DNA from 3 places in the Paenibacillus andongensis genome. Region 1 is predicted to be linked to each of the others. Evidence: predicted binding sites of a transcription regulator. Region 1 holds the regulator's gene; each other region holds the start of a gene.
What was found. Region 1 encodes LexA, which represses DNA repair genes until DNA is damaged. Its sites were predicted from a motif close to CGAACATATGTTCG; they were not measured.
Positions count from the first base shown of each region.

Region 2: a site for LexA is predicted at 3,976-3,989, ahead of recA (recombinase RecA). Genes of this name have one in related genera too.
Region 3: a site for LexA is predicted at 3,831-3,844, ahead of NYR53_RS05520 (YolD-like family protein). Genes of this name have one in related genera too.

Region 1 is NZ_CP104467.1:4,403,936-4,411,879, forward strand. It holds gene metH (methionine synthase) at 1-662, opposite strand, end outside; gene NYR53_RS19985 (1,2-dihydroxy-3-keto-5-methylthiopentene dioxygenase) at 918-1,460, shown strand; gene NYR53_RS19990 (HAD family hydrolase) at 1,538-2,329, opposite strand; gene NYR53_RS19995 (DUF896 domain-containing protein) at 2,373-2,555, opposite strand; gene NYR53_RS20000 (LysM peptidoglycan-binding domain-containing protein) at 2,696-3,103, opposite strand; gene lexA (transcriptional repressor LexA) at 3,251-3,868, shown strand; gene NYR53_RS20010 (aminopeptidase) at 4,415-5,653, opposite strand; gene glnA (type I glutamate--ammonia ligase) at 5,764-7,104, opposite strand; gene NYR53_RS20020 (MerR family transcriptional regulator) at 7,145-7,555, opposite strand; gene NYR53_RS20025 (methionine gamma-lyase family protein) at 7,651-7,944, opposite strand, start outside.
Region 2 is NZ_CP104467.1:3,653,896-3,661,839, reverse strand. It holds gene NYR53_RS16240 (TIGR00282 family metallophosphoesterase) at 1-44, opposite strand, end outside; gene rny (ribonuclease Y) at 162-1,703, opposite strand; gene NYR53_RS16230 (regulatory protein RecX) at 2,089-2,781, opposite strand; gene recA (recombinase RecA) at 2,860-3,903, opposite strand; gene NYR53_RS16220 (competence/damage-inducible protein A) at 4,079-5,329, opposite strand; gene pgsA (CDP-diacylglycerol--glycerol-3-phosphate 3-phosphatidyltransferase) at 5,393-5,980, opposite strand; gene rimO (30S ribosomal protein S12 methylthiotransferase RimO) at 5,977-7,305, opposite strand; gene NYR53_RS16205 (YajQ family cyclic di-GMP-binding protein) at 7,434-7,925, opposite strand.
Region 3 is NZ_CP104467.1:1,187,934-1,195,877, reverse strand. It holds gene NYR53_RS05540 (sugar ABC transporter substrate-binding protein) at 1-25, opposite strand, end outside; gene NYR53_RS05535 (ABC transporter permease) at 211-1,311, opposite strand; gene NYR53_RS05530 (ABC transporter ATP-binding protein) at 1,308-2,279, opposite strand; gene NYR53_RS05525 (DMT family transporter) at 2,476-3,369, opposite strand; gene NYR53_RS05520 (YolD-like family protein) at 3,584-3,811, opposite strand; gene hflX (GTPase HflX) at 4,350-5,615, shown strand; gene NYR53_RS05510 (Crp/Fnr family transcriptional regulator) at 6,611-7,315, shown strand; gene NYR53_RS05505 (peroxiredoxin family protein) at 7,355-7,944, shown strand, end outside.

The DNA of each region.
Region 1 (7,944 bases):
ATAGGCTTCAAATGTTCCAAAGAAATATAGAAGGATTCAATATTTTGACCGGCTAATGTTGTGCCCATCGGTTCAATGGTACCCGAGATCATGATCGGAAGCTCAACACCCAATGTTTCATAAGCTCTGCGAATCCCGATACTGCCTGCTTTTACGTTCAGAGTATCTTGGGAAGTTTCCAGTAGAAGAGCATCCACACCCGCTTCAACGAGTGCTAACGCTTGCTCGTAGTAGCTTTCCTCTAGCTGAGCGAATGTGACTCCACCGGTTACTGACAACGTCTTGGTCGTAGGCCCCATGGCTCCGATAACATAACGAGGCCACTCCGGTGTCGAATATTTATTCGCTGCCTCGATAGCCAGTTTAGCTGCTGCAAGATTTAATTCGCGATGGCGGTCTTGCAAATCATACTCCGCAAGTACCACACTCGTGCTCCCGAATGTATTGGTTTCTATCATATCAGCGCCCGCGGCGAAGTAAGCTTCGTGAATTTTGCGAATAACATCCGGCCGTGTAACACAAAGAATTTCATTACATCCGTCCAAATCATCGCTCCCGAAATCTTCAGCTGTTAAGTTCTCTTGCTGAATCATTGTACCCATGGCACCATCAAGGATCATGATTTTCTTTTTAAGCTGCTCTTGTATCGGTGTTTTGATCATTGCATGACTCCCTCTCAACTTATCCTAAAGCAATAGAAAACTAAAAAAACGACAAAATATGTTATGTTTTAGTGTAACAGAATACGGCTTCTATGAAAAGAATTTGAAATATCATATTTACCTATAGGTTTTATCGGAAATTCTTATGTTCAACCATCGACAGCTAGCTAAATTTCCACTATAATTCAAAGGAGAGACTTTGATCGTATGTCAAAGATCCCTATATTTATATTTACTTAGAAAGAGGGATGCAGCTTGGCACAAATTAGAATTCGCAATACGAATGAACGTATTGAAGGCGAAGAGCAGGTTAAAGCCTTCTTGGATAGTCAAAATGTTGTTTATGAACACTGGGATGCTAACAAACTTCCGGAAACACTACGTGAGAAATTCATTCTTAGCGATGAAGACAAAGCTCAAATTATTAGCACTTATGAAGAAGAAATTCGTGATTTGGCTGCTAGACGCGGTTATGAAATTTGGGATGTTATCGCACTTTCCGATTCAACACCTAACATCGAAGAGCTCCTGAAGAAATTCGAACAGGTGCACACCCATACAGAAGATGAAATTCGCGCAATCGTTTCTGGACGAGGGATTTTCATTATCAAATCCGAAGGCGAAGTTGGCTATTTTGACGTTGAACTTGAACCAGGTGATGTTATCTCCGTTCCTGAAAACACGAACCATTTCTTCACACTAATGGATAATCGCGAGATCGTTGCCGTTCGTCTTTTCATCGAAAAAGATGGCTGGATTGCTTATAACATTGATGATCCAGAATTTATTAAAGCCTAATTCTATTATATGAACAAAAACCCAACTGCGCTGGACTTAACGTCCTAAGCAACCGCTGGGTTTTTGTTTATTTTATGTTATCCGTTCGTAATAATCGGCAAAATATCTTGAAGACGGGAAACCTCATACGCAGGAACAATCTCATCTCCACTTTGAAGCCCATGATGATTAATCCAAATATTGCGCATACCAACGCTGCCAGAACCAAGAATATCCGTAGTCAATTTATCTCCGATCATGATTCCTTCCTCTGCTTCTATCCCGAGTAATCCCAATGCATGGTTGAAAATAGATGTTGCAGGCTTACCAACACCAAATTCACCAGAGATCACAATATGATCAAAGTATGGCGCGATTTTGGGGACACCTGCTAATTTTTCCTTTTGCAGATCTGGCGAGCCATTCGTTAACAACAGCAATCGATAGTTGCCTTTCAAAGCGTCCAACACTCGGAACGTTTCCTCATAAACGTAAGGACGGCGGCGGCGTTCTGCCGGAAAAAGTTCTCCAAGCTTATACCCAAGCTCACGATCCTCTATTCCCAGCGCACCAAGCCCTCTAGTCCAAGACTCTGTGCGATATCCTGGCGCTAGTTTCTCAAGCTTACGAAAGTTCTCATTCTCACCTTGTGTGAAATTTGCCCATAAGCCTTCAAAAGGATTAATACCTATCATTTTCGTAAATGCAAAAGTTTCATAAGATTCATATAAAGAACGCGCTTCTTTGCGAACGGAAGCTTCCAATTCTTCAGGATTTACGGCTACGTGTTTCGCAGCTTCAGCACATGTCGCTTCGAATGCTTCCTGCACACTGCGATCATCCCACAGAAGCGTATCATCTAAATCAAAAAGTACGGCTTTCAACGTCATCATTCATTTCCCCTTTTGAATGTTGTATCTATATGAGCAGCGATTACTCTTCGTCCGTAAACTTGATGGAATCAAGTTGAACTTTAAGATTGCCACGAAATGCTTCAATATACTTCTTTCTGAGTTCGTTGCGTTCATCGATTTCCGCATCGGTTAAGCCAACTGTTTTCGCTTTACGAGCAAGCTCATTAATACGTTCGATATTTTGTTCCATGTTGTCACTCATCGTAATCCTCCATGTCAAAAATTCAATATGAGTACTACTTTGCCATCCCTATTAAGGAATGTCAAGAGACAACAAAAAGAGGCATAGGAACATGTCCAAGCCTCATCGTGTTTAAAGTCTATCAAGAAAGCATAGTGAAATTAAGGAAGCAATAAAACCTGTCCTTCTTTCAGGGAGCTCGTGGTTAAATGATTGATTGTCTTCAATTTATCTACGTAAGAACGAATGTTCTCGTTGCCTTTATTGTGAGTGGAAGCAATTTCCCAAAGTGTATCTCCGCGTTGAATGACGACTTGATCTTGAGCGACAGCTTTCGGAGAAGAGTTAATAGAAGTAACGGAAACTGTGGTCTTTGCAGTTGCTGCTCCATCCCCTGCATAGGCTTGAACCATAGCACCAAATGAAAACACCGTACCAAGAATGACTGCTAATAGGATGAAGCGAACAATCGCTTTTGTATTACTAGGAATAAAAGTCATCCCTTTGGATGGGCTAGCAGATCTATGAGGTGTGTGTGTTGTGTTAGTGTTTGAATAAGCCATATACATGAATAATCATCTCCCAAACATTTGTTCTGATATTAGAATAACACGAACACATGTTTGAGTCAACCCTTTTCTCGAACTTATGTTTGTACGAACTCGGGTTCTATGTTATACTTTGGGTAATGATTCCCAGTATTGGAGTGATAACTATTGAGTAAGATTTCGCAGCGTCAACAAGCTATATTGGAATTCATTAAGAATGAAGTGAAAGATAAGGGGTATCCACCTTCCGTTAGAGAAATCGGCGAAGCTGTTGGACTAGCTTCTAGTTCTACTGTGCATGGTCATTTGGAGCGTCTTGAGAAGAAAGGTATGATTCGTCGAGATCCTACTAAGCCTCGTGCTATTGAAATTCTAGGCCTAGACGGTGCTGAAACGCATTTTGCAGTTTCTGTAGCTCGCGTCCCTCTCGTTGGTAAAGTTACAGCCGGAGTACCTATTACTGCAACAGAGAACATTGAAGACTACTTCCCTCTTCCTGTCAGCATGGTAGGAGATAATAATGTGTTCATGCTTAGCGTCATGGGTGATAGTATGATCGAAGCGGGTATTCATAATGGCGATTATGTTATCGTTAAGCAGCAGCAAACCGCGAATAACGGAGACATTGTTGTAGCGATGACCGAAGATGACGAAGCAACGGTGAAACGCTTTTACAAAGAAAAGGATCATATTCGTCTACAACCGGAGAACTCGGCTTTGAAGCCTATCCTTTTGAAACATGTTACGATTCTTGGCCGTGTCATTGGTTTGTTCCGGGATATGTAATAGACATACAGCCCTTATTCTACTTACAATACCAATGAGAAAGAACCGAGAGGACAATAGTCCCTCGGTTCTTTTCGATATTAACAGGCTAAATGGATGAAGTTATGGATCAACTGGGTGAACTTAGCAGATAGTAGTCCAACAAATCCAAATTATGGATTTAAAAAAGTTAATGATATGGGCTTTAATCCCATCATAGCCAAGAAGGCTGAACTGTCGATTCAGATAAGAGTCTTTAGAGACTGCTATTGACTCATTAGGATCGCAGTTTGCTGAATTAGAAGCTTCTAGAGACTTCTATTCGGTAATATTGGGTCCCTTTTGCTTCAATTTCAAGGAATAGAAGCCTTTAAGGACTTCTATTCTAAAAATCACAACACTTTTGGATAAATTAACGGTCTCTATAGACTTCTATTTTCCAACTACTAACTTTTATCTTTATCTCCATCTTCCGTCTTCCATCTGCTCACTGCTCACTATCCTATTGATAAACCCAAGAGTACTTCGACCATTGAAATTAAGCTAAAATATTAGCTAAATAATCAACTAAAAAGCAATCGCCCAATTCCCACGACGGAAAATAGGTTCAACGGTACCATCACCAAGGACACCATCGATCTCAAGATCAGCCGTCCCGATCATGAAATCCACATGAATCAAACTGGTGTTCCCACCTCGGGCTTTTAACTCTTCACTTGATAAAGTGACACCACCTTGCAAATTGATCGGGTAGCAGCTTCCTAAAGCCAGATGGCAGGATGCATTCTCATCGATGCCCGTATTGTAGAAAATGCGGTCAAGATTAGAGATCGGCGAATTAAAAGGTACGAGAGCAACTTCTCCCAAATACCGTGCGCCCTCATCCATATCCAGCAACTTTGCTAGATGTTCATAGCCGACTTCCGCCTGATAGTCCACAACTTTACCGCCCTCGAACTTGAACGAAAACCGATCCACAAGCGCCCCATTCACATTTAATGGCTTGGTGCTCGACACCGTGCCATTGACTCCCGTTCGCTTAGGCATCGTGAAAACTTCCTCAGTCGGCATATTCGCTACGAATCGAATTCCACTTGCGTTCTCCGTATCACCGCCAAGCCAAATATGGCCTTCCGGCAGTTCGACTCGCAAATCTGTTCCTGCCGCTCGATATTGAAGCGCCTCGTATTGCTTCTCATTCAACACGCTGCGAACGCGCTTCAATTGATCCATATGTACTCGCCATGCCGCAATCGGATCATCTTCATAAACACGATTTATCCGGAAAATGTCCTCCCACATCGCATCGACCCGCTGTTCTTCAGGCAAATCGGCATACACTTTGGATGCCCACGCCACCGTAGGCGCTTTGATTAAGCACCAACTGAACTTACTTGTTCTCACATAATGCTGATACTTAGCTCTAGCCGTAGCCATCGCTTTAGATGCTCTAGAAACCAAACTTGCATCAATGCCCGCGTACAAATCAGGATCCGGCACTTTGATGTTCAGCAATGCTCCACCGTTTTCTACAAAACGTTCTAACATACTCGTATACCACTCTGGATAATAATCAAAAGCTTCATCATGGGCATATTCAAATCTACTGCGAGTTATCACATCATCCTGCCAGTGTACTTGAACAAAATTCGCCCCTGCCTCGTAGGCTTTCTTAACAATGAGTCTAGTCAATTCTATGGATTCTATCGGCGACTCTATCATCAGATCTTGGCCTTTACCGAGGTTAACTCCTATTTTAACAACAAGTTCAGCGTACTTTTCCAAATTTTTCTGAAAGTTGTCTATCATACGTATGATCTCCTTCGCGTGAAAAAGCCCATCAGCTCAGAATATTTCCTGAAGAATGACGGGCTTTTCGTATCTAATTGTTGCATGAATATCAACTTGCTAAGCGATTAGTACAGGGACAGATATTGATCTCTCTCCCATTGGTGAACTTGTGTTCTATACATATCCCACTCGATTTCTTTAAGTTCATAGAAGTGAGCCAAAGCATGTTCGCCAAGTGTATCGCAAATTACATCATTGCGAAGCAGCTCGTCCAACGCTTGTTTCAAGTTCAATGGCAATGTAGGAATGCCCTCGCTCTCTCTTTCTTCTTCAGTCATAACATAAATGTTACGATCGGTAGGAGGAGGAAGCTGCATTTTGTTCTTGATGCCATCCAGTCCGGCAGCAAGCATTACAGCAAGCGCCAAATATGGATTAGCAGCCGGATCCGGGTTACGAACTTCAACGCGAGTGCTTAATCCACGGGATGCCGGAATTCGGATCATCGGGCTACGATTACTTGCCGACCAAGCTACATAAACTGGCGCTTCATATCCAGGCACTAGACGTTTGTAAGAGTTAACAGTAGGGTTCGTAATCGCAGCGAAAGAACGTGCATGACGAAGTACACCCGCCATATAATGTCTAGCTACATTACTTAAACCTAATTTATCGTTCTCTTCATAAAACGCATTCACATCACCTTTGAATAACGATTGGTGACAGTGCATACCAGAACCGTTCATGCCGAACAAAGGTTTAGGCATAAAAGTCGCATGCAAACCATGCTGTCTAGCAACGGTTTTGACAACGAGTTTGAAGGTTTGAATTTGGTCAGCCGCTTTAATCGCATCTGCATATTTAAAGTCGATTTCATGTTGACCTGGCGCTACTTCATGGTGAGATGCTTCAATTTCAAAGCCCATCTCTTCAAGCGTCAACACAATATCGCGGCGACAGTTTTCGCCTAAATCCATCGGAGCCAAATCGAAATATCCACCTTGGTCGTTCAGTTCCGTTGTTGGATTCCCTTTTTCATCTGTTTTGAACAAGAAGAATTCTGGTTCTGGACCTACGTTCATAGCCGTAAAGCCCATTTCTTCAGCTTGTTTCAAAGCATTTTTCAAGATCGCACGCGGATCTCCTGCGAACGGTCTGCCATCAGGCATATAGATATCACAGATTAAACGTGCAACTTTGCTCTCAGTTACCCAAGGGAAAATAACCCATGTATCCAAATCAGGATACAAATACATATCAGACTCTTCAATTCGCACATAACCCTCGATGGAAGAACCATCGAACATCATTTTGTTGTCGAGTGCTTTTTCGAGTTGGCTGTAAGGAATTTCTACGTTCTTGATGCTTCCCATCAAGTCTGTAAATTGCAAACGAATGAACCGAACATTTTCTTCTTTGGCAATACGTAAGATGTCTTCTTTGGAAAAATTATTGTTGTAGCTCACGTGTGCAGTCTCCTCTCAATTTACAAGCGGTTAGGAATTGCTATTTATAAAATCGGGAAAGCTGACCTTGAATCAGAGATACCTGATCAGGGCGTTTACCTCCGCCAATCAACTGCTGCTTAAGCATTTTGTGCAGTTGGGAGTCGGTTAATTCTTTACGCTTCACTTCTGTGTGTTCGTTCAAAATCGTTGCATCTTCTGAATCTTTATCAACAGGGAGAAGAACCTGCTTGATCCCGGCGATGTTCACGCCTTTTTCAATTAAATCTTTAATTTCAAGAAGTCGTTCTACATCATTAAACGAATACAGTCGTTGATTACCAGCTGTTCTAGCCGGAATAATAAGTTCATGCTGCTCATAATAACGAATTTGTCTGGCGGTTAAATCAGTCAGCTTCATGACGATCCCGATCGGGAATAACGCCATATTTCTACGTATTTCATCACTCATGCTAATCACTCCTGGTCAGTAAGTACCTCTCCACTATTGTACCTTTGTAACAAAAACGTGTCAAGGAGTGTTAGGTTTGTTCACAGTCTTATTTTTCATAACAATCCCTTGTCTTCCATATGTTGGATCGCTGTTAATACCCCTAACTTACAGTGTGAATAGGTAAGCCCGCCCTGTAAATAAGCGATATAAGGCTCACGAATCGGCGCATCCGCGGACAGCTCCAGACTGCCGCCTTGGATGAACGTCCCGGCTGCCATAATGACGGGATGCTCATAGCCGGGCATATCCCACGGCTCCGGCACAACGTGCGAATCCACGGCAGCCGCCTTCTGGATGCCCTGCACGAACGTGATCAAGTGATCCGCCGACGTGAAGCGGATCGCTTG
Region 2 (7,944 bases), 750 kb from region 1:
CTTCCAACAGATCCTACAATATCGCCAATAAATACAATTTTCATAACAATTTTATAGCTCCTTTATAAACCATAGATGCAAAGACAAGCAATTGATGTATTCAATGGCCAGCCTGAAAATAAGGAAAAGTGGCTATATCAGCCACTTTTCGCATTGGTATCTTATTTAGCGTATTCAACAGCTCTTGTTTCACGAATGACCGTAACCTTAATATGTCCTGGATAATCGAGTTCACCCTCGATTTTCTTCGTAATATCACGGGCTAGTCGGAACGCTTCGGTATCATCCACTTTCTCCGGTTGAACCATTACGCGTACTTCGCGACCTGCTTGAATGGCGTATGATTTCTCAACACCTTCGAAGGACTCCGAAATCTCTTCAAGCTTCTCCAGACGTTTAATATACGTTTCAAGCGTCTCTCTGCGTGCTCCAGGTCTTGCTGCGGATAAAGCATCTGCAGCTCCTACTAACATCGCAATAACAGAGGTTGCTTCCACGTCACCGTGATGCGAAGCAATACTATTAATAACGACTGGATGCTCCTTGTACTTCTTACCAATCTCAACACCGATTTCCACATGAGATCCTTCAACCTCGTGATCTAGCGCCTTACCGATGTCATGAAGCAGCCCGGCACGTTTCGCCAAAGTTACGTCTACCCCGAGCTCCCCGGCCATCAGACCAGCCAGATAAGCTACTTCCATGGAATGTTTCAACACGTTTTGACCGTAACTTGTTCTGAATTTCAAGCGACCCAAAATTTTGATCAAGTCAGGATGCAATCCGTGTACACCTACCTCAAACGTGGCTTGCTCCCCATACTCGCGAATACGTTCGTCCACTTCTTTACGGGATTTCTCAACCATCTCTTCAATGCGTGCTGGATGAATTCGTCCATCAGCAACAAGCTTTTCTAAAGATGTACGAGCAATTTCGCGTCGGATTGGATCAAATCCTGATAAAATAACCGCTTCTGGCGTATCATCAATAATAAGGTCAATACCCGTCAATGTTTCCAGAGCGCGAATATTACGTCCTTCACGACCGATGATTCGGCCTTTCATTTCTTCATTTGGCAGTGAAACAACTGAAACGGTTGTTTCAGCAACGTGATCAGCAGCACAACGTTGAATGGCGAGCGTGATGATTTCACGGGCTTTCTTATCGCCTTCTTCTTTGGCCTGCTGTTCGATTTCTTTAATAAGCTGTGCGGTTTCGTGACGAACTTCCTGTTCTACATTTGTAAGAATGATACTCTTCGCTTCATCCATTGTAAGACCAGAAATTCGCTCTAACTCCGAAACTTGGCTTTTATAAAGCTGATCAATTTGTGATTGTGTATCCTCGATCCGCTTCTCTTTGTTGGCAACTTGCTCTTCTTTACGCTCGAGAGATTCTAATTTTTTATCCAGCGATTCCTCTTTTTGCAACAATCGTCTTTCTTGTCGTTGAATTTCATTTCGACGTTCACGAATGTCTTTTTCAGCTTCGGACCTCAGTTTGTGCACTTCGTCCTTTGCTTCCAGAACCGTTTCTTTTTTCAGTGCTTCTGCTTCCTTCTTGGCAGATTCTCTAATCTGTTCAGCGGCTGTTTCAGCACTGGAAATTTTCGCTTCTGCAAGAGATTTACGGATAAAATAACCAATCCCTAAGCATGCAGCTCCAACAATGAGAATGATCGCGATCCAGATGACTGGCATCATCTTGTTCACCTCCTCGTTGGTTTCTCCAAGGTGTTAGCCTGGGATTCCCTTCGGTTTTTTAATCCGATTTTTAATTGTTTGACTAGTCATACATACCCTGCTTAATTAAGAGTATGGCTTTTAAATGAATGCGCACCGTGCGTTAGAGGCACTATAGTGCTAATAATCCATAATCAACAGTGTAAAAATTGGCGGTTTCTACATCTGTCCCCTCAAAATCAATGAAATGAGTATGATTTTGAATACATTATGAAAATATACACTGTTATTTTATCTTTTGTCGAAGAAGCTTGTCAAGCGAATGTCCCTGAGAAGAAGGAATAACTATTTCCAGCCCTCAACAATGTTTAATGTCATTAACTAATTAAATATATAATTAATGGCATTAATAATCAAGCGAGTCATCTGAGATTTCGAATTCCTCATCACTCGATTCACTGCTTAATACCCCCAAAACCTTGTTAACAATAGAGCCTGTATAGCCTCTCCGCATAAGAAAAGCTCCCGTCTTTCTTTTACGATCCATGGTCTTTCCTGAGGTTTGCTTCCATTTCGTTTGCCCCAACCTCATTGCCCCCGCAAACTCGTCTTCAGGATCGATAGTTTCCATGGCATTTTTGACCAATTCTTTATCGATGCCTTTTTGTTGAAGCTCTTGTCGTACGAGATTCCGACCTTTTCGCTGCGAAATAATGCGATTATCTGTCCACATTTTCGCAAATTCCTCATCATTAATATAATTTTGCTGGACTAACTTCTCACATGCCCATGTAATAATAGACATTTCGAAGCCTTTCTCTTTCAGCTTACGTTTTACTTCACTTAATGAGTGTGGTCGTCTGCCTATCATGCTTACGGCCTTTATATATGCCATATTCTGTTCCTCATCAAGCGTTATACTTTCGATTTCTTGTAGCTGTATGGTTTCCCCTTTATTTAACCGATGCTTGATGAGAATGTCTTCATGAACGGAGAATGCATATTCTTCATTTAAAAATATATTATAGCGATGATTACCGCGCTTCTGTTTCTCAACCTTGGTGATGATTAACAATGGTTGTTGCTCTTCACTATTCAAAACTAACCAACTCCTTCTATGAAGAAAAGCACCTTAACACAAGGTTTAAGGTGCTTTCAAGTATGATTTATTGAAAAATTACTCGAAATCTGGTTCTAATTCATCATCTTCCTCGTCAACATTAGGAGCGACAACTTTAATTAAATTACTGTTCTCACGAATCCTTAATTCTATCGTTTCTGAAATACTTTTGTTCTCTTTCAAAAACTGCTTCGCATTCTCACGACCTTGACCAAGACGCTCACCTTCATATGAATACCAAGCTCCGCTTTTATTAACGATATCCATCTCTGTTCCGATATCAATAATACTTCCTTCGCGTGAAATTCCTTCACCGTACATAATATCCACTTCCGCTTGTTTAAACGGCGGAGCTACTTTATTCTTAACGACTTTAATTCTTGTGCGGTTACCAACCATATCATTCCCCTGTTTGATTGTCTCCACACGACGAACGTCTAGTCGAACTGATGAGTAGAACTTAAGTGCACGGCCACCAGGTGTTGTCTCTGGGTTACCAAACATAACGCCAACTTTCTCACGCAACTGGTTAATGAAAATCGCGATAACTTTGGACTTGTTGATCGCACCAGACAGCTTACGAAGTGCTTGGGACATCAAGCGAGCCTGAAGACCCACGTGAGAATCACCCATATCGCCTTCAATCTCTGCTTTAGGTACTAATGCCGCTACAGAGTCAATTACAATAATATCTACAGCACCACTTCGTACTAAAGCTTCAGCGATTTCAAGTGCTTGTTCACCGGTATCCGGTTGAGAGAGTAGAAGCTCATCTATATTAATACCAAGCTTGCTTGCATAAGAAGGATCCAATGCGTGCTCCGCATCGATAAAAGCTGCTTGTCCACCAGTCTTCTGTACTTCTGCGATAGCGTGTAGAGCTACCGTCGTTTTACCGGAAGACTCGGGTCCGTATACTTCTATAATTCTTCCACGTGGAAACCCACCTATACCAAGAGCGATATCAAGAGCAAGAGCTCCAGATGAAATCGTTTCAACTTGCATATGTGTAGATTCTCCAAGCTTCATGATGGAGCCTTTTCCGAACTGTTTCTCAATTTGACGTAAAGCATTATCAAGTGCTGCGCGACGATCTGACAAAACACTCACTTCCTTCTTCTATCATTATAGGTATATGATAACTTGTTTTCAGGTGTTTGCCAAGCATTTTTTCGAACATACATTCGACTTTTTAGCGAACAAACAAAAAACCGCAACAAAGTTATCGCTTTGCTACGGTTCTTCCGTTAACACTTAGTCTTATTATATGCGAACTCTAGCTATCTTTCAACTGTTTCCATAATTGATAGAGCGCACTTTTGGCTGCTCTATGCTTTATCGACTCCCGATTGCCAGATAGCTGCAAAGTAACTACCTTTGTTGCTATATTCTTTTGAGCAAAACCTATATAAACAAGTCCTACAGGTTTGCCTTCTGACGGACTAGGACCGGCTACACCCGTGACGGACAGCCCAAAGTCACATCCAGTCACAGTAATCAATTGCTCCGCTAAAAGGGCAGCTGTCTCGCTGCTAACAGCACCTGGGGAACCCTTCCCTTCAAGCACTTCCATTGGAACACCAAGAAGCTTATGCTTCAAGGCGTTCGAATAACAAATAATTCCTCCAAGGAAAGATTGGGAACTCCCCGATATCGCAGTAATCATATCACTTAGCAGGCCGCCTGTGCAGCTTTCAGCCACAGCAAGTGTCTGGTTCTTCTCACCAAGCAATTGCAGTACAATCGTCTCGATAGGAACATCTTGGTCGGCATAGAGATGCTCACCTAATCGCGTTCTAATCTCTTGTTCGGTCGCTTGAAGATTCCGTTCACCTTCTGCAGCTGACTTTGCACGTGTTGTTAAGCGAATCGTCACTTCGCTTTCTTTGGCATAAGGAGCAATCGTTGGGTCGGTTTGAGCTTGGATAAGATCAATTAGTTGATGTTCCAAGTTAGACTCACCGATACCGGCAAATTTAAGCATTTTGGAATAAAGCGGAATCTCATCCGTCATCCGTGCACGCAGCCAAGGAACTGCATACTTGGTGAACATTGGCTTCATTTCTTTTGGCGGGCCTGGTAAAAGAATGAAATGTGTCTCTTCGTATGTAAATGCAACACCAACAGCAAGCCCTGTTTCATTATGTAAAGGATCACTTCCCTCTATCATCATCGCTTGTCGTCTGTTGCTTTCAACCATATGGATCCCGCGCGACTGAAACATATCCGTAATTGTTTTCATAGAGGGCTCATGCATAATCAATTCACGGCCTACAAATGCAGCAAGTACATCCTTCGTCAAATCATCCTGCGTAGGTCCAAGACCGCCTGTACAAATAACGACATCAGCCCTTGAAGCAGCTAATTTGAAGCTTTCTAGCAATCTCTGTTCATTATCACCAACGACGGTTTGGAAATACATATCTACGCCAATCGCAGCACATTCTCTGGAGAGAAATTGAGCATTCGTATTTACAATTTGGCCTAGTAAAAGTTCCGTTCCAACTGCGATTATTTCTGCTTTCATTTCAAATTCCCTCCTTAAAATGAGAAAATCTCTGTCAGTAGTAAAAAAAAGCAATAGGTTTCCCTATTGCGCCTTTTCTGAAAAATCTATGACATGCTTATTCTTTACAAAGTACTCCACACCCGAATACACGGTAATAATTGCTGCTACCCAACTAGCTATAACATCAAAAGGGAAGTGCAGAAACGTAAAAGGAAAATTATTGATAAGTAGTGCAATGATGGCTGTAATCTGAGCTGCTGTCTTCGCTTTACCCCATTTGCTAGCTGCCATCACGGTGCCTTCCAATAGAGCAATTTGGCGAAGTCCTGTGACGGCCCACTCTCTACTGATAATGACAATAACAATCCAAGCATCTACTTTACCCATTTCCACTAATGAGACAAGCACAGCCGTAACAAGCAGTTTATCCGCTAAAGGATCAAGCAGCTTACCCAAGTTGGTTACAAGATTACGTTTTCTGGCAATGTAACCATCTAAACTGTCTGTACTCGCTGCAATAATGAAAATTAGAGCCGCAATAATTTGATTATACGTTATGCTAAATTCCTCTATCCGTATATGAGGGAATTTCACCTTAATCAACAGAAAAAACATGATAATAGGTACTAATAAAATCCTCGCCACGGTGATGCGGTTAGCTAGGTTCATGCAATTACCTCCCCGGATAAGTCAAACTCATAAGAGTGGGTAATACGAACTTTAGCTAGTTCACCAATGTTAAGTTTCGCATTCGACACGAATACTTCTCCATCAATCTCAGGAGCATCAAATTGGGAACGTCCAATATATACATCACTTCTGCCATCGTATCTTTCGATCAGCACATCAATTTCCTGCCCAATGCGACGTCCGCCACGCAGATTCGAGATTTCACGTTGAATTTCCATAATCGCGTTCGCGCGATACTCTTTTACATCATCAGGAACTTGGTCCGGTAAACGTGCTGCTGGCGTATCATCTTCCTTGGAATAGGCAAAAACTCCAAGACGATCAAACTGAACGTCGCGAACAAATTGTTTCAAGTTTTCGAAGTCCTGCTCGGTTTCACCTGGGAAACCTACAATGAGTGAGGTACGTAGGGCGACATCCGGAATCGCTTCACGAATTTTACGAACTAATTCACGTGTATCCTTCTGGCGACCAGGTCTACGCATCCGTTTAAGAATAGAATCTTCACTATGTTGAAGCGGCATATCGATGTACTTACATACCTTTGGATTAGATGCCATCACGGCAATCAGTTCATCGCTAAAGAATCCAGGGTAAGCATAGTGCAGCCGCACCCACTCGATGCCTTCCACTTCACTTACTTTATTCAGCAAGGTAGGCAGCATAAAGCCATCATAAAGATCTGTGCCATAATTCGTGGAATCCTGCGCAATTAAACTTATTTCTTTAACGCCTTGAGCAGCAAGATTGGCTACTTCCGCAACGATGGACTCCATACTTCTGCTTTTGAAGCTGCCTCGCATGATTGGAATACTGCAGAATGTACATGCGTTATCGCAGCCTTCTGCAATTTTCACATAGGCTGTATATCGTGGAGTAGTCATAAGTCTTGGCAGGTCCGCATCATAATTAAACACCGGATTCCCAACAAGAACCGGTTTCTTTCCGCGAAGCGCTTCATCTACGATATGGTTGATTTTATCGAAATCTCCAGTACCCACAATGCCATCAATCTCTGGCATTTCTTCCATCAACTGCTTTTTGTAGCGTTGTGTAAGACATCCGGAGACGATTAGCGCCTTGAGATTCGCTGTTTGCTTTAGTTCTGCCATATCCAAAATTGTATTAACGGATTCTTCTTTCGCTGCATCAATGAACCCGCAAGTGTTCACGATAATGACAGTGGCATCTTCCTTGTTATCAACAAGTTGAAAACCACGGCCATGAATTAATCCTGACATAATCTCGGAATCGACCAAATTCTTTTCGCATCCGAGAGTAACTACTTTAACCTTTTCTGTCATGAAAGAAACAACCTCCAATAGTCCTAAAAAACACTCCCTACCAGTATAATACAAGCCCTATAGGGTGTCAAAATGTAAAAACCCCCTACATGTAGGGGGAGTCCATCCAAAGAACTTCGTATGTATGCCTATTTCAAGTTTACAAATTGTAAATCAAGAGGAATTTCCGCCTTACGCAAAAGCGCAATAACAGCTTGTAAATCATCTCGACTCTTCCCGGTTACGCGGATTTGATCACCTTGGATTTGCGTCTTAACTTTAAGTTTGGAGTCACGAATAAGGATGTTAATTTTTTTCGAGTTCTCCTGATCGACACCTTGTTTCATGCTAATTTTCTGCCTTACAGTGGAACCAGCCGCTGGTTCGACTTTACTGTACTCGAGATTCTTAATCGAGATACCACGCTTTGTCATTTTGGCATGCATAATATCAAGAACATTCTGAAGCTTAAACTCATCATCGGAAGTGACAACAAGCTGGTCCTTATCTAATTTAATGCTGCTCTTACTACCTTTAAAGTCAAAGCGGGTAAGAATCTCTTTTTCCGCCTGCTGAATGGCGTTGTTTAGTTCCTGCATATCCACCTTGGATACGATATCAAACGAGCATTCTGAACTCATCTTAGACAAAACATCCTTT
Region 3 (7,944 bases), 3.2 Mb from region 1:
AGGTAATCAACAAACGTTTGGACATTCATATTCCCCCTTTAATTTTACTGAATCGTTTAAGTACCTAAACGTTTAAGTAACAACACAATTATAATAACTTTTAACCCTTACCCAAGTCAATGATAAATTTATGGTCTAAAATAATTACACTACTAACTGCACTTAAGCAGAAAAAAGGCAGCCGATCCAATCTGGCCGGCTGCCTTAGTATTACTCCCACTTGAATGTTAGGCTGGCGATAATGAAGGCTACAAGCATCCAGCCGCCAAGCAGCGCGGCTTCATGCCATACGTCGGCAAGCGAAGCTCCGACATTCATGATTTGGCGCAGCGCTGTGGACAGATGCGAGATCGGCAGCAGCTTGACTACGGGCTGCAGCCAGTCAGGCATATTCTTGATCGGAAAGAAGACGCCGCCTAGAAATAGAAGCGGGAAGGAGATGAAGCCGGCAATCGGGCCGGCACTTTCCGGCGTTTTGGCGAGCGCGGCGATGATGAAGCCGATTGACATGAACGTCAGTGTTCCGAGTACGACGAACATGAGCAGAAGCAGCCACGAACCGTTCACCTGCGTCCCGAAAATCAGGCTGCCGATCAGCAGCACGATGATTGCCTGCAGGCCATTCAACAGGAGTCGAGCCGTGATTTGCGCGGCAATGAAGCTCCGAGGTTGGAGCGGCGTACTCTGTAGACGCCGAAGAATACCCCGCTCACGCCAAGATGCGATTTGGCCGGCGACGCCATTCAGATTGTTATTCATAATCATCATAGCAACGATGCCTGGAACGAGGAAATCGATATACTTCAGGTTTAGAGATTGCACCGCCTGTGATTGAATCGTGATGACAGGGGTGTAACCCAGGATCTGCTTGCTAATGCCATCGGCGATCTGAGACATGATGGGGAGCCCGATCTGATTGGTTGTTTGACTCGTTTCATCGTAGTAGACCGTGAGTTTGGAACCTTCCATTGAGGCGGATTTAGCGCCCACAGCAGCTTCATACCCTTTGGGAACAGCGACGACAAGCTGCCGATCGCCATGCTTTAGGTCTTTCATCGCCGCGTCGAGATCCGTGCTTTCAGTTAATTTTAATATGGATAGCTGCTTCATAGAGGATAGCAGCGCTTTCGACGCAGTCGTCTGGTCTTGGTCGATAACGGTGACGGAGAGCGATGTGCTATCCCCTTTTCCTAAGAATGAACCTAGCATCACCATGAAAAAGATCGGAAAAGCCAGCGTCCAAAACAATACTTGCCGATTTCGCCCAAATAGTCGTAATTGGGATAAGGTCAATTGACGATACGCTTTCATTCTTCCCTCAGGCTCCTTCCCGTCATGTGGATGAACACGTCTTCGAGCGTTGCCGTGCGCGTTTGCAGATCGGAAACCCGGATGTTCTGCTCAGCAGTTTGTTGTACGAATGCGGTCAGCGCATTTTGCAAATGATCCGTGTACAGCACAAACGTGTCTTTACGCTGGTCAACTTGCTTCACATCAGGCAATGACTGGACAAGCGTCAGCACTTCCTTCTTTCGCGCCTCATCTTCCCGAATCTGCTCAGGCAAGCGAAACTCGATGGCACTGTCTGACTGCAGGCTGCGGACGAGCTGCTCCGGCGTATCCAGCGCAACGATTTGTCCCTTATCCATAAGGCAGATGCGGTCGCAAAGCACATGAGCCTCTTCCATGTAGTGCGTTGAAATCACTACAGTTTTACCGCGTTCTTTCAGGCGGAGCACGATATCCCACAGCGTACGACGAGCTTGAGGATCGAGTCCGGTTGTCGGTTCGTCCAGAAAAACCACCTTTGGATCATTCACGAGCGCCAACGCGATAGCGAGCCGCTGCTTCTGGCCGCCGGATAAGTTTTTGACGCGGTCATTCTTTTTTTCGCGCAATATCATGTCGTCGAGCAGCGGCTCAATCGGCACGGAGCTTGGATAAAAGCTTGCGTACATACGGATGATCTCGTGAACGTGGAGCAGGTCGAACAGCGACGTCGATTGGAGCTGGACGCCGATGATTTCCTTGACCTTCTTCAAATCCTTCTTCGTATCGAAGCCTGCGACAAGCGCTCTCCCTTCATCCGGTCGCCGCAAACCTTCGATCATTTCCATCGTTGTCGTTTTGCCCGCCCCATTTGGCCCGAGCAGTCCAAACACTTCCCCTTCACGCACTTGGAAATTAATCCCATTTACTGCAGTGAATTTCCCATACCGTTTGACGAGTCCGTCCACTTCTATGATGGCGTTGACCAAGGTTGGTTCCTCCCTTTCCATATTCCTTCTAGTATTTCTTGTGCCATGATATAACCTGCATAACGAAAATCTTCCTTAATCTCCCCCTCCAACAGTTAGTTCTAGCTCTTATTATAATTCGTTAAGCAGCGGGGTCGTTCCTTTTATTTCCTATTTTTCCAAACTGCCTGTTAACGGAACGAGGCTGCCGATTCTTTTCAGCGGCAGCCTCGTGATCCTAGTTAGTAAGTCTCGTTTCTCGTTTAGGTCGAATGACCAACAATACACCCATAAAGATTAATATAGTACCTATCCCAAATGACAGGCCAACTCGTTCACCTAGCAGCAGCCACCCTAAAAAAGTACCGACTACAGGCTGAAAAAAGAAGAATAATCCGCCGCTTGAAGCGTTAAGCATTTGTAGTCCGCGATTCCAGAGCAAAAAACCGCATGCGGTCGAAATAATTCCCAAGAATAAAAGACCACCCCAAATAGTTGGATGCATCATGGCTTGAAAATCGAGCTCATCTAATCGACTTATTGTAAAAGGCGTTAGTAAAGCGATTGCCACAAGAGTCGCATAGCTCGTTACAACAATGGGTGAATATTGATTCGGTACACGTTTAATAAGAACAGACATAAGTGACCACGTTATTGCTGCAATAAGCAGTGAAACGCCACCAAGTTGATGAGATAAATCGATATGGGCATTTCCGACAATCGTATAAACACCGATAGTTGCTAAAACAATCGAAATCGCCTTTTTTATGGTCATTTTTTCTTTTAAAAAGATACGCGCAAACAGCACCATAAATGCAGGTGTCGTTGAAGTAATAATGGCACCCATTTGTGCATTAGAAAGCATTGTACCCACTTCTTGGGTTACGATAGAAATTGTATTTCCAACAAGCCCAATAATGAAAATGAATGGCCAGTCTCGTTTTTCAACCCGCCATGATTGCTTGGTTACAACGCCAATAATTAGCAATGCAATAATCGCAATAACATAGCGAAGCCAGACTAATTCAAGTGGTGGTACAACGTCTACCACAACTTTTACCACCACATACATCCCGCCCCAAATACTAGCAGCGAGTGATAAATATAAAGAACCTAATAAGGTTTTTTTCATTTTGTACCCTCCGTTTTTTCAAGACATTTCCTGTCCTTAACGGAGATGTCGTTATTCTACCGTTAAGGGAGAATAACTGCAGGTACATCATTTTCAAATAATGGCGACCACATCATCTGCTTCAGCTCACTTTCAAAACGTTTATTTGATTATACAATAATATGATTGGAATAGGCTCAAAAGTTCAACTTAGAAAATACCGCTTTACATGGTATTATTCCACCAATTCTACATTCAAGATATCGTCAAATGCTACCCAATCCGTACCATTTTCGTGTGATAGCTTTACTCTTCTTATCTCTTGATCAATTTTAGTTATGAGACCTGTAATTTGCCCGTCCCCAGTCTCATTATAAATCTTTACACTAATAAATTGCTGGTTAAGTAAAGCATTAGCCATTACGTTGGCTATCTTTTTATTCTCACGATTACTACTGCTCATTATTACTCCACCCCACTCAAGAACATATGTTCTAGATTCATTATACTTTTAGAAGTAAGAGTAGTAAAGAGTTAATGGTCAATCCGTAACCTAATGTCAACAGTTTCAATAAAAATCTGTATTTAGCGGTTCCCCCCTGCTATGCGTCACTTCAACTAGGTAAAAAATGATTATAATTATTCTTAGAGAGGCAAGGAAGCTCTTCATTGTGATACTCTTAAAGTACTTTAAGGAAACGGAGGGGTTACGTGTGGTAGATTTTATCCGAGTTAGATCTTTACGCGGCTAATTGAATAGCGCTTAAGATTCTGTCTGTGTACAGAGGACTCAGGATAAGTTTGTCCATTTATAACCCTGAATTGATATTCTATCGGTGATCAAACAACGCGGCTTGAAGTAAGGTGAACTCCTTATCGACCAGACCGTGGATTGTTTTCTTTCGTCCGATACGATAGTCATTGTCCTCAACTACAGACAACACAAGCACCTTGCTTGTGTTGTTTCTTTTTTACTCCTTAATTTGAAAGGATGATGAACGATGGAACAACGGAAAGAGAAAGCGATTATCGTCGGTGTCCATATTTTGAACCACCCTAATTTTGCATACTCCATGGAAGAACTAAAGAATCTGGCCGCAGCATGCCACATTGAGGTGGTTGGTCAGCTAAACCAGAAAGTCACCCGTGTGATTCCCTCCCATTACATCGGAACCGGTAAAATTCAAGAATTATCGCAGCTAATTACTGAGCGGAACGCATCTGTCGTCATTTGTAACGATGAGCTGTCTCCTTCTCAGATTCGAAACCTGGAATCCTCTCTTGCATGCAAAGTCATTGACAGGACGATCCTTATTTTAGACATTTTTGCTGAACGTGCTCAGACTAAGGAAGCCCAGCTCCAAGTTGAGGTTGCTCGACTTCAATACATGCTTCCAAGACTCGTAGGACTTCGTGAATCGTTAGGTCGTCAAGGAGGTGGCGCTGGCCTTAAAAACCGGGGATCTGGTGAGACTAAACTTGAACTCGACCGCCGTAAAATCGAAGACCGAATCACCGCATTGCAATCCGAACTGGAGAAACTTGTAGCCCGTCGTCAAACTCAACGAAAACAGCGCCGCAAGAACGAGGTCCCTGTTATTTGTCTGGTCGGCTATACCAACGCGGGCAAATCAAGCTTAATGAACGCCATGATCGAGTTGTACAATCCGCAGGCGCATAAGCAGGTCTTTGTCAAAGACATGTTGTTCGCCACATTGGAGACATCCGTCCGAAGCGTCAACTTGCCTGACCGTAAATCATTCTTATTAACTGACACTGTAGGATTCGTAAGCCAGCTTCCCCACCATTTAGTTAAAGCTTTTCGATCTACGTTGGAAGAAGTCGCAGAAGCCGATCTGCTGATTCACGTCGTAGACATTGCCAACCCGGAATACGAACAGCACATTGACGTTACCAATGAAACGTTGAAGGAACTAGGAGCGGATCGAGTTCCGATGATTTTTGCTTATAACAAATCCGACTTAACTGAGCATACTTACCCTCTGTTAAAAGATAATTTCGTCTACCTCTCTGCCCAGCAGAGGCGAGGAATCGAGGAGCTCACTCAATTGATTCGCGAACGCATTTTCCAAAATTACATGCAATGTGAAATCGTGATTCCTTATGAACAAGGCCGATTAGTGGCCTACTTCAATGAACATGCCCATGTTCATTCAACGAACTATGAGCCGAATGGTACCCGGCTTAAGTTGGATTGCCGAGTATCCGATTTTGAACAGTATCGAGCTGAGTTCCTCCAGCTTTGATTTATGAGATTTTCCTATTTAGCCAAGGTCTTCCATGGATGATTAGCTATCTCCTGTCCGTTAACATTGCGAAGGCTGCCGGATTCAATCTGCCGGCAGCCTCGTCAGTTGTGCCCCTGCCCTCACAAGGATAAATCCATTTCGGCAAGCGCCTTATTGCAACCGTTTTGGGTAACAGACCTTACTGCAACGTGTCGTGTAACGATGATAGTTTGTATGAAGAATTTAACTGAAGGTATCAAAATGAAAAAAAGGCACATGCCTGTGCCCTTTTCACCTATCTGTTATTGTCTGATAACTAAAATATCACGAGGAGGTCTACCGGTACTTTGGATCTGTTGAATTTGGGAATTTGTAAGGTTGCGTCCTACTAAAATTAGAGAAGAAGTTAGATTATTGAAATTACCTAAATTCGACACGTTTTGGCGTCCACGAAATATGCGAATGGATCCCTGGAAGTTAATTCGTGAAAACAAAACTAGTGTCACAGAATCTGTAGTTGAAACATTTCTTAGACGGAAACTGGAAAGAACGTTATCAAAACGAAATGCCCCCAAATCTCGAACTGCTACACCTCCACGTCTAAGAACAATCCGCCGATTTGTAAAATTATTGCCAGAGAAAAGTTGGAGCCTTACGTCTGTGTTTGCCAAATCTATCACCCTTTCTTTTGGAATGATATATTCTATGATAGATTCATAGGAAAGGTTTGGACAAATATGCGTTGGCAAAACAACTGTTTTCCTGTATAAAACTGGATGGAACAAAATGAACACGGAGAGGAACATGGGCGAGCGACTTAAAGTGAAAAAGCCCCTGATAGGGGCAAATTTAAAGTAGCCGATCTTCATTATCCTAATTCATAGGAAAAATTCTTACTTCACGCCGCTCACCCCATCCATGAAGCTGGATCTGACTTCCTTTGAGTAACTAGTCACAGTACGCTTCGACCCTGTAAAATAAAGATATCAATCTATCCGATCGGAGAATCCCTCATGTCAAAGGTCTTCCCTGAGCAGCAAACCCTGTCTAACATTTTCCCTTGTTTCCAAGCTATCCCAGCTGATGAGTGGGCAGCCGCGAAACCTCAACTTAGAACATTTTCTGTTAAATCGACCTTATTTCGTAAAGAGGATGCCGCTGAGTATGCTTTGTTCCTCATTGCAGGAACAGTACAGATCTCAAATGTGACCGAAGAGGGCCATGAAACGCTTTCCAACCGGCTGTCGGCCGGTGATATTTGCGCCATTATGGTGCTAAGCGGTTTAAGCGAGCGCGAATACCCCGGCACCATTACGGCGGAGACCGAGGTGACGGCCCTATTCGTCGCGAAGAACTCGTTTATACGATGGATTCTGGTGTATGCGCCTATTCGGAATGCAGTATTTGGTAACATTTTGGATGGATTGATCCGTATGGGCAGCATTCTTTCAAGTAAAATGGCGCAGCCGCTGGACTCACGGCTCGCCGGAACGTTGTTGAGGCTGACGTTGGAGCAGCAGCCGACCGTCCAGATTACACATCAGCAATTAGCTGTCGAGCTAGGGTCCGCTCGTGAAGTTGTCAGCCGTGTTTTAAGCCGAATGCAAAAGAAGAGTTGGATCTCTATGGGGCGAGGTTGGGTATCGGTTCGGCAGCGGGGAGCATTGATGGAGCTCGTTGGTGACCAGGTCACAGAAGGCAAGAGCATCTCATGGTAAAGTAAAGTCAGTCGGGCCAGACTGAGGTTTACCCATTACATGGCTAGGAGGCTTATCACAATGAGAATTCCATTATCTAAGGGGGATGTCGCCCCTGATTTCACGTTTACAGGTGTCGACGGAGTTCCTCTCCAGTTGTCCGACCTTCGTGGCCGCAAGGTGCTGCTCGCGTTCTTTCGCAACGCCGCCTGTGCGATGTGCAACTTGCGGGTGCGGCATCTCATCCGGCGCTACAACCAATGGAGCCTGCAAGGACTGGAGATAGTAGCGGTGTTCGAGTCTCCGGAAACTAACATGTCCCAGATTGTCAACCTGCAGGAAGCGCCATTCCCGTTAATTGCTGATCCTCAAGCCGATCTTTATGACCAATACGGCGTCGAAGTGTCCGAGGAGAAGGTGCAAGCAACGATGGCTGATACGAATACACAAAATTTCGTAGCTGAGGCGGCGGCTGAAGGTTTTGCTTTGATTCGGGAGGAAGGATCCAACTTCTATCGCATCCCGGCCGAATTCTTGATCGACGACGACGGCATCATACAGGATGCGCACTATAGCCAACTTGTGACAGATCACTTACCGCTCGACATAATTGACCTTTTTGCTGCTGGTAATTACAGAGCAGTCGATTC